DNA from 3 places in the Mesorhizobium sp. M0848 genome. Region 1 is predicted to be linked to each of the others. Evidence: predicted binding sites of a transcription regulator. Region 1 holds the regulator's gene; each other region holds the start of a gene.
The links. The regulator PhoB, encoded in region 1, activates phosphate uptake and scavenging genes when phosphate is short. The targets are predictions, from matches to a motif close to TGTCATNNANCTGTCAT.

Region 1 (3,278 bases):
TCGTAACCGTCAAGGCGGACCGCATCGGTCGCACCGAAATCGAAGATAAGATCACTTCCATTACCTTTGGAAATGGCGAAAGTATCGGCGCCATCACCGCCGATCAGGACATCATTTCCCTTGCCGCCATCCAGCGTCTGGTGACCCGACCCGCCCTTGATGATGTTGTCCAACGCATTTCCGAACGCAAATCGATTGGCGCCGGTAACGACGAGGTTCTCGAAATTGTCGGGGAGCTTGTAGCTCATCCATGTGTCGATCGTGTCGATCCCTGCCCCAGGATCCTCGACCACCTTATTGTTGGTGGAATAGAGATGATAGTAGTCGTCGCCGGCGCCACCGTAGATCGTGACATTGACGCCGGTATCTCCCCAGAAGGAGTCGTTGCCGGAGGTGCCATGCAGTTCCGGTCCAGACCCGGTGGCCGAGAACCAATGAGTGGAAGCGCCGGTGTAGGCAAGAGGGATGCCCTTGGCGTTTAAGACCGTGCTCATCAGAAATCCTTCCTCATGGTGTCCGACCTGGTCAAAGGTCCGGCGACCGCTTCCAAGCAACGCTGCAAAGAACGAGATCGTTCCACGGAATCGTCATTAGATCCGAGATCGCATTGAACAATCGACGGACAAGCGATGAATAAAGAGGAGAGGACTCGCAATAATTTGAAGTAAATTTATTAAAATTGTATATTTCTGCAGAATGCGCGTCATTCGACGAACGTATATCTAAATTAACTCAAATGCATTCTTGCGTGGCTTTCTGGTTGGAGTCTGCGGGAAAGATGGCGACCTATCAAGTAATTCGCCGTGCCTCTTGGCCAGCCGGGGCCCAATAGAGAGTTTGGGAGATCGAGGGACGCGAGAAGCTGCCTGTCGCTTTGGCCCAAATGCAGTCATTCGAAACCTGATGAGGATGACCGCTCCTGGCGTCACGTGCTCGCTCCCCATTGATGAGACGAGTGCAACATTCCACCGGCTGTTGGCGACCGCGTGCTAATCGAGTTTTCCCGATCTATCGGGACGAAACAGCACCTAGTCTTCCCTGATCGCGTAGCCCGCCCCGCGGATCGTGCGGATGACGTCCGGCATCCGGCCATTGTTGACCGCCTTGCGCAGCCGGCCGACATGCACGTCGACCGTGCGCTCGTCGATGTAGATCGTTTCGCCCCAGACATTGTCGAGCAGCTGGCTGCGCGAGAACACGCGGCCTGGATGGCGCATCATGAATTCGAGCAGGCGGAACTCGGTCGGCCCGAGCCGGATCTCGCTCTTCTTGCGATAGACCCGGTGCGACTCGCGATCGAGCACGATGTCGCCGACCTTTAGCACGCTGGACAGCACTTCCGGCTTGGCCCGGCGCAGCAGCGCCTTGACCCTGGCCATGAACTCCGGCGTCGAGAAGGGCTTGACCAGATAGTCGTCGGCGCCGGTCGACAGGCCGCGCACGCGGTCGCTTTCCTCGCCTCGCGCGGTCAGCATGATGATCGGCAGCCGCTCGGTCTCGGGACGCATTCGCAGGCGCCGGCAGAGTTCGATACCGGAAACCGCAGGCACCATCCAGTCGAGCACCAGAAGATCGGGAACGTTCTCCTGCAGCCGGATTTCGGCCTCGTCGCCGCGCGTCACCACCTCGACCTGGTAACCTTCGGATTCAAGATTGTAGCGGAGCAGCACGCCTAGCGGCTCCTCATCCTCCACCACCATGATGCGTGGTGCGATCATCGGCTGGTCACCCCTGTTATGCCGCTGGCGCGGACATTGCCGTCTCGTCCTGCTTCGGACGATTGGCTGGCAGCTGCGTGCCGGTCAAAACATAGTAGGCATTTTCGGCGATGTTGGTCACGTGGTCGCCGATCCGCTCGAGGTTCTTGGCGCAGAACAACAGGTGCGTGCACGCCGTGATGTTGCGGGGATCTTCCATCATGTAGGTCAGCAGCTCACGGAACACCGAGGTGTATTTGACGTCGATGCGTTCGTCATTGTTTCTGAGCGTGGCAAGCGCTGCCGGGTCGGCGGCGGCATACTCGTCGACGACCCCCTGCACCTGGATCAGCACCAGTTGCGCCATCGCGTCGATCGAATGCGAAAGGTCGTGCGGCGTGACACTCAGCCCGACAGTGCCGACGCGCTTGGCGATGTTCTTGGCAAGGTCGCCGATGCGCTCAAGGTCGCCGGCCATGCGGATCGAACCGACCACCGCACGCAGATCGTTGGCCATTGGCTGGCGCTTGGCGATCAGCGTGATGGCGCGATCGTCCAGCTCGCGCTGGCGTGCATCCATGATGGCATCATCGGAAACCACGCGCTGCGCCAGCGCATTGTCCGAATTGAGCAAAGCCCTGGTCGAGCCACTGACCATCGAGCAGGCGAGATCGCCCATGTCGCGGATCAGCTGGCTGATCTGCTCCAGATCCTCATCGAAAGATGCGACGGTATGTTCACCCATGATCTTCGTCCCTCGTATGCCTGAGCTCAGCCGAACCGGCCGGTGATGTAGTCCTGGGTGCGTTTGTCGTCGGGGGTGGTGAACATCTTGTCGGTGGCGCCCTCCTCGACCAGATAGCCTAGATGGAACATCGCGGTGCGCTGCGACACGCGTGCTGCCTGCTGCATCGAATGGGTGACGATGACGATGGTATAGTTCTGACGCAGTTCGTCGATCAGTTCCTCGACGCGAGCAGTGGCGATCGGGTCGAGCGCCGAACACGGTTCGTCCATCAGGATCACCTCGGGTGACACGGCGATGGCGCGTGCAATGCACAGACGCTGCTGCTGGCCACCGGAAAGACCCGTGCCAGGTTCTTGCAAACGGTCCTTGACCTCGTTCCAGATCGCCGCCTTCTTCAGGCTCGACTCTACGATCTGATCCATGTCGGCCTTGCGCTTGGCCAATCCGTGGATGCGCGGACCATAGGCAACGTTCTCGTAGATCGATTTGGGGAACGGATTGGGTTTCTGGAACACCATGCCGACGCGCGCCCTGAGTTCGACGACATCGATGTTCTTGTCGTAGATGTCTTCTTCGTCGAGCGTTATCTTGCCGGTTACCCGTGCTGAATCGATGGTGTCGTTCATGCGGTTGAGGCAGCGCAGGAAGGTGGACTTGCCGCAGCCGGAGGGGCCGATCAGCGCCGTCACCTGGTTCAGGCGGACGTCGAGATCGACGTCGAACAGCGCCTGCTTCTCGCCATAGAACACGCCGACCTTGTCGCCGCGCATTTTGATTACTTCGTTCGACTTCATCTTGTCGCCCACTGCGTTTTCAAGGGACTGTTCGGTCAT
Region 2 (3,278 bases), on a different contig from region 1:
CCCGCATCTGCGGGCCGTTTGCCGTCACTTTGCCGTTTCGGTTTCGGCTTCAGTCTCGTCTTCGGGCTTCGAACGTTCCCTCGCTGCAACCTTGGCTGCCAGCTTCTCGGCCTTCTTGGCCGCCTTCTGGCGGTCGCGTTCCTTGCGTTCCTGATCGTAATTTGGTGGTCGCGCCATATCGGCTCCTTTTCACTGCCTCGCGGCTCTGGTCCTGCCTAGGAGCATTAGCCGTCAAACACAACAGCTGAAGCGATAGTGCGTCGATGATGGCCAGGCTTGCAAGATGCGCGTTGCAATGAAGGGGCCAGGCTCATCATTGCGGCGGCCGATACCTATCGCCGTCGATTTGCCGATCAGATGCCGCTTCGGTCAATCACCAGATCGGCGGCGCCAAACCGGTCCTTTGCCGTCAATTGCTGGTGCCAGTAGGGATAGAGCAAGGGCGGCCGGCTGACCGCGTCGAGGCGCTCGCGCTCCTCGCCGGAAAGCACCAGGCTTGCCGCCGCGATGTTGTCCCGGAACTGCGTTTCCGTCCTGCCGCCGATCACCAGCGAACTGACGGCCGCCCGGCCAAGCAGCCAGGCCAGCGCCACCTGCGCTGCCGACACGCCGCGCTGCGTGCCGATCTCGACCAGCACATCGACGATCCGCCACAGCCGGTCCTCGTCGCGGATCGGTGGTTCCGACCAGCCTGCGAGTTGGCGGGCAGTGGGGCTGTCGCGGCGGTATTTGCCGGACAGCAATCCGCCGGCAAGCGGGCTCCAGACCAGAACGCCCAACCCCTGGTCGACGGAAATCGGCAGCAGTTCGTACTCCGCCTCGCGCGCTTCCAGCGTGTAGTGGATCTGCTGCGTGACGAAGCGCGGCTGATGATGGCTGTCGCTGACGCCGAGCGCCTTCATCACCTGCCAGCCGGAATAGTTGGAGCAGCCGACATAGCGGATCTTGCCCTGGGCAACCAGCGTATCGAGCGCGGCGATGGTTTCCTCCAGCGGTGTCACGCCATCCCATTCGTGCAGGAAATAGATGTCGATGACGTCGGTCCTGAGCCGCTTCAGGCTCTTCTCGCATTCGCGGATCAGGTGATGGCGCGACAGGCCTTCATCGTTGGGACCTTTGCCGATCCGCATCCGTGCCTTGGAGGCGATCAGCACGTCGCCCTTGCGCTTGCCGCCGAGCGCTTCGCCGATGATTTCTTCCGACATGCCGTTCGAATAGACATTGGCGGTGTCGATGACATTGATGCCGGCGTCGATGCAGAGATCGATCATCCGGCGCGCCTCGTCGAGGTCGGTCTTGCCGACAGCCGAAAATGCACCGGCGCCGCCGAAAGTCATGGTGCCCATGGTCAGCGTCGATACTTTCAGGCCGGAACGGCCGAGAGTGCGGTATTCCATGTCGGTCCTCGCGATTGCATTGAGAAGGGGTTGGGAAGGGCGCCCGAATGTGGCTGCTATTTGTAGGACAATTTGCGCGGTATGTCTCCATGCCAGGGCGGCGGATCGATCATGCCTCGCAGGTTTTTCCAGTGATGGCGATCAGGTCAGGCTGCAATAAAACCGTCATTGCGGGCCTATATTGAAGTCGGCTCAGGCGTTGCCGTTCCGGGCTGTAAGCCGGGAGTTTGGGGCGCCGGACGTGGATCGACAGAGCTTGCAAGTGGAGCAGCCGATAATGACCGAGCTAAAACAGAATTCTGCGGCCAGGGATTGGCTTGAAGCCGAACTCGCCGACACGCTCGACGAAGACTATGAGCTCGAAATGTCGGAGCCGGCGCTGTCGATGGAGATCGCCAAGATCTACAAGAATTCGCATCCGCCTTCGATCGATCGCATGCAATATTTTCGCGACCTGATCAGCCTGCAGTCCGAATTGATCAAGCTGCAGTCCTGGGTCGTCTATCACAAGAAGAAGCTGGTGGTGATCTTCGAGGGACGCGACTCGGCCGGCAAGGGCGGTGTCATCAAGCGTATCACCCAGCGGCTCAACCCTCGCATCTGCCGTGTCGTGGCACTGCCGGCACCGACCGAGCGCGAAAAGTCGCAATGGTATTTCCAGCGCTATGTCCCGCATTTGCCGGCCGGCGGCGAGATCGTGCTGTTCGACCGCTCATGGTACAACCGCTCGGGCGTCGAGCGGGTGATGGGCTTTGCCCAGCCCGATCAGGTCGAAGAATTCTTTCACGACGTGCCGGAGTTCGAGCGCATGCTGGTCCGCTCGGGCATTACCGTGGTCAAATACTGGTTCTCGATCACCGACGAGGAACAGCAGATGCGCTTCCTGATGCGCATCCATGATCCGATGAAGCAGTGGAAACTGTCGCCGATGGACCTGCAGTCGCGCGTGCGCTGGGAGCAATACACCAAGGCCAAGGAAGAGACCTTCGCCCGCACCAACATCCCGGAAGCGCCCTGGTTCATCGTCGAGGGCAACGACAAGAAGCGCGCGCGGCTGAACTGCATCGACCATCTGCTCAAGCAATTGCCCTACGAGGAGGTGCCGCACGAGGAGATCACGCTGCCGGAGCGCGTCTTCAACCCCGAATACGAACGCCAAGTGCTGCCGCGCGAGCTTTACGTGCCGGAGAAGTATTGAGATAGACGAAGCTGCAATCTCCCCCTCGAGGGGGGAGATTGGCTCTCCACCTACGCCCGCTTGATGATGACGTGCGTGGCGAGCGGCGTCGCCACCTGCTCGTTGCAGACATAACCGAGCTTGAGCATGTCGAGGCCGGTAAAAAGGTTCTCGCCCGTGCCCAGCAGCACCGGCGCGATCGCCAGATGCATCTCGTCGATCAGTTTTTCCTGCAGATATTGCCGGATGGTGGCGACGCCGCCGCCGACCCGCACGTCCTTGCCGCCAGCGGCAGCCTTAGCCTGTTCAAAAGCTGAATGGATACCGTCAGTGACGAAGTGGAAAGTGGTGCCGCCCTCCATCGTGATCGGTTCCCGCTTGTGATGGGTGAGCACGAAAACCGGCACATGATAGGGCGGGTTGTCGCCCCACCAGCCCTTCCAGCTGTCGTCAGGCCACTCGCCGCGGATCGGTCCGAACATGTTTCGGCCGAGGATCCAGGCGCCGACATTTTCGAAGCTGCGCGCCGCGAACGCCTCGTTGACGTCGGTGGTGCCGCCATCTTGTCCGAGCACCATCTCTCGGAAGGTGCGGGTGTCGACAAACCACTTGTGCAAGGATTCCCCACCGACGCCGAGAGGATTTTGCAGATCCTGATCGGGACCGGCGCCATAGCCGTCGAGCGACAGGGTGAAAGCGTTGAC
Region 3 (3,278 bases), on a different contig from region 1:
CCTCATGGGTGAAATAGTTGATCGCCCAGGCCGGCTTGAGCGCGAACTGTGCCATTCCGGCGAGATTGAGCTTGAAGGGAATGGCAAAGCCGGTGCGTTTGTCGCGCTCGCGGTTTCCCCCGGTGATGCTGTCGACGGTCAGCATCATCACCTCGACGCCGACCGCCTTTGCGCGCTGCATCATCGCCCGGTTGAGGCCGCGATCCCGGTGGAAATAGAACTGGTAGACCTGTGGGCTGCTGCTGATGCCGCGCGCCTCCTCGAGGCTGACGGTGCCAAGCGAGGAGACGCCGAACATGGTGCCGTATTTGGCGGCGGCCCTGGCGACCGCGCGCTCACCCTGATGGTGGAACAGGCGCTGCAAGGCGGTCGGCGAGCAATAGAACGGCATCGCCAGCTTCTGGCCCATGACCGTCACCGACATGTCGACCTCGCTCACTCCGCGCAGCACGTTGGGAACAAGGTCGCAGGTCTCGAAGCTTTCGGTGTTGCGGCGATAAGTGACCTCATCGTCGGCCGCGCCGTCGATGTAATTGAAGATCGGCCCGGGCAGCCGCTGCTGTGCCATCCGCCGGAAATCGGAAAAGTTGTGACAGTCGCTGAGCCGCATCATCGAATTCCAAAGGCCATGGCGGGACGAGCTTCTCGCCACCGTTCGATGCGTCGAATATCAACCTGATGCCGCCATGCCAACGGACTAATTGCCGAACTTTCGCTTGAGCACTGGTGCAGACGGAAAAGGAGCGCCTGAAGCGCCCCTTCCCGTCTGACCCGGCCGACAAAGATTACATGCCGAGATCGGAACGAAGCTCGGCTCTGGCCACTTCATATTCAGCCTTGAAGTCGTCCCGGTTGAGCAGGACCGCGGCAATAACGCTGCCGGAAATCTTGCCCATCTCGACGTCGGACGCATAGTGGATGCCGCCGACCTCGCGGTTGTGGGCGTATTCGGCCGCACGCGCCATGATCTCGGCGCGCTTTTCCGGGACCATGTCGGACAGGATGATGCCCATCATCGTGCCGACGGTGGCATGGCCGGACGGCCAGGAACCGGAGCTCGACAGCTTGACCGCCGGCTTGACGAGATCGCTGAGCTGATGCGGGCGCGGGCGCTTCCAGACATCCTTGGCCGGGTCGACTACAGCCCCTTCGGTAGCCACCACGCGATCGAAGAAAGCGCTGAATTTCGGCAGCGTTTCCTTGTTGAATTTCGGCCCCATGACGTCGGCAAAGCGCCAGACATTCTCCTCGGCATCAGCCACCGCGCTGGCGACCATCTCCGGGGTGCGCGTCACCTGCAGCGTCAGCACCTCGCCGAGTTCGGCCTTGGTCTGCGCCGAATCGTTTGCCGGCGGCGGCGGCAGGATCATCGTCAGGTCGACGTCCTTGTTGGTGACGAAGGGCTGGGCGTCTTCCGCTTGCGCTGCCGAGCCGAGGATGAGCAGCAACAGGCCTGCCGCGAGCGATGCGTATCTTTTCATAAATGCGATCCTTTGATGAGAGCAGCACAGGATCGCCGGATGCGATGACGGCCATGTGACATGACCAGCCTCCGGAAATGCAAAAGGGCGCCTCTCGGCGCCCTTCGCGATCACTTGATTGTGTGGCCTAGTGGGCCACGCCTTCCCACACCTTGCGCTTGGTGAGATAGACCAGCGCGCCGAACAAAAGCAGGAACACCAGAACGCGAAAACCGGTCTTCTTGCGGTCTTCCATATGCGGCTCGGCCGCCCACGCCAGGAAGGCGGAGACGTCGCGGGAATACTGGTCGACGGTCTGCGGCGCACCGTCATCATAGGTCACCTGGCCGTCGGAGAGCGGCTTGGGCATTTTCAGCGACACGCCGGACATGAAGTACGGATTGTAGTGGGTGCCTTCCGGGATCACCATGCCGGCCGGCGGCGTCTGGTCGTAGCCGGTCAGCAGCGAGTGGATATAGTCGGGACCGCCGGCATCGTATTGTGTGAAGATGTCGAAGACGAATTGCGGAAAGCCGCGCTCGACGCCGCGCGCCTTGGCCAGCAGCGACATGTCGGGCGGGGCAGCGCCGCCATTGGAAGCAGCAGCCGCTTCCTCATTGGCGAAGGGCGGCGGGAAATGGTCGGACGGCTTGCCGGGACGGTCGAACATGTCGCCGGCATCGTTGGGGCCGTCATGGATTGTGTACTCGGCCGACAGCGTCTTGATCTGCGCATCGGAATAGCCGAGGTCCGACAGCGTGCGGAACGCCACCAGGTTCATCGAATGGCAGGCCGAGCAGACTTCCTTGTAGACCTTGAGGCCGCGCTGCAACTGCGCCTTGTCGTAAGTGCCGAATGGGCCGGTGAAACTCCAGTCCATTTCCTTTGGCTCGTCGATCGGGAAATGCGTCGGATTGGCCACATTGTGTGCCTCTTCGGCGGCGATCGCCCGAGTGCCCGCGGCCCCAGTGGCGACCGCCACGAGGCCGATCAGCGCCAGCGAGGTGAGAATCTTTTTCATGCCAAATCCCCTTAGATTCTCTACCCGCTCAGCCTTTGGTTTCCGGAGCCGCCGTAGCGCCCGCCGGATGTCCGCTGCCGCCCTTGTTCTTCTCGAGCACCGCCTCGGTGATCGAGTTCGGCAGCCGTCGCGGCGTCTCGATCAGGCCGAGCACCGGCAGCGCGATCAGGAAGAAGGCGAAGTAGAACAATGTCGCCATCTGCGCCATGAACACATAGCTGCCTTCGGCCGGCTGCGAGCCCAGCCAGCCAAGCAGGATGGCATCGGCCACGAACAACCAGAAGAACAGCTTGTACCAGGGCCGGTAAACGGCCGAGCGTACCTTCGAAGTGTCGAGCCACGGCACCAGGAACAACATGACGATGGCGCCGAACATGCACAGCACGCCGCCGAGCTTGGAGTTGATCGGCCCGACATTGAAGGTGATGGCGCGCAGGATCGCGTAGAACGGCAGGAAGTACCATTCGGGCACGATGTGGGCCGGCGTCTTCAGCGGGTTGGCGACGATGTAGTTGTCGGGATGGCCGAGATAGTTCGGCAGGTAGAAGACGAAATAAGCGAAGAAGAACAGGAACACGATCATGCCGAACGCGTCCTTGATGGTCGCGTAGGGGGTGAAGGCGACAGTGTCGGTCTTCGACTTGACCTCGATACCCGTCGGGTTCGACTGGCCCACGACATGCAGCGCCCAGATGTGCAAAACGACGACGCCGGCAATCATGAACGGCAACAGATAGTGCAGCGCAAAGAAACGGTTCAGCGTCGGGTTGTCGACGGCAAAGCCGCCGAGCAGCAGC

Region 2: a site for PhoB is predicted at 1,550-1,566, ahead of ppk2 (polyphosphate kinase 2). Genes of this name have one in related genera too.
Region 3: a site for PhoB is predicted at 1,526-1,542, ahead of NKH95_RS13610 (acid phosphatase). Genes of this name have one in related genera too.

The regions. Positions count from the first base shown of each region.
Region 1 is NZ_JAMYOM010000001.1:183,141-186,418, reverse strand. It holds gene eglC (endo-1,3-1,4-beta-glycanase EglC) at 1-494, opposite strand, end outside; gene phoB (phosphate regulon transcriptional regulator PhoB) at 1,029-1,718, opposite strand; gene phoU (phosphate signaling complex protein PhoU) at 1,735-2,442, opposite strand; gene pstB (phosphate ABC transporter ATP-binding protein PstB) at 2,469-3,278, opposite strand, start outside.
Region 2 is NZ_JAMYOM010000022.1:72,928-76,205, reverse strand. It holds gene NKH95_RS23790 (hypothetical protein) at 25-177, opposite strand; gene NKH95_RS23785 (aldo/keto reductase) at 354-1,397, opposite strand; gene ppk2 (polyphosphate kinase 2) at 1,675-2,595, shown strand; gene NKH95_RS23775 (dihydrofolate reductase family protein) at 2,646-3,278, opposite strand, start outside.
Region 3 is NZ_JAMYOM010000010.1:77,419-80,696, forward strand. It holds gene NKH95_RS13605 (alpha-hydroxy acid oxidase) at 1-610, opposite strand, end outside; gene NKH95_RS13610 (acid phosphatase) at 786-1,481, opposite strand; gene NKH95_RS13615 (cytochrome c1) at 1,609-2,481, opposite strand; gene NKH95_RS13620 (cytochrome b) at 2,510-3,278, opposite strand, start outside.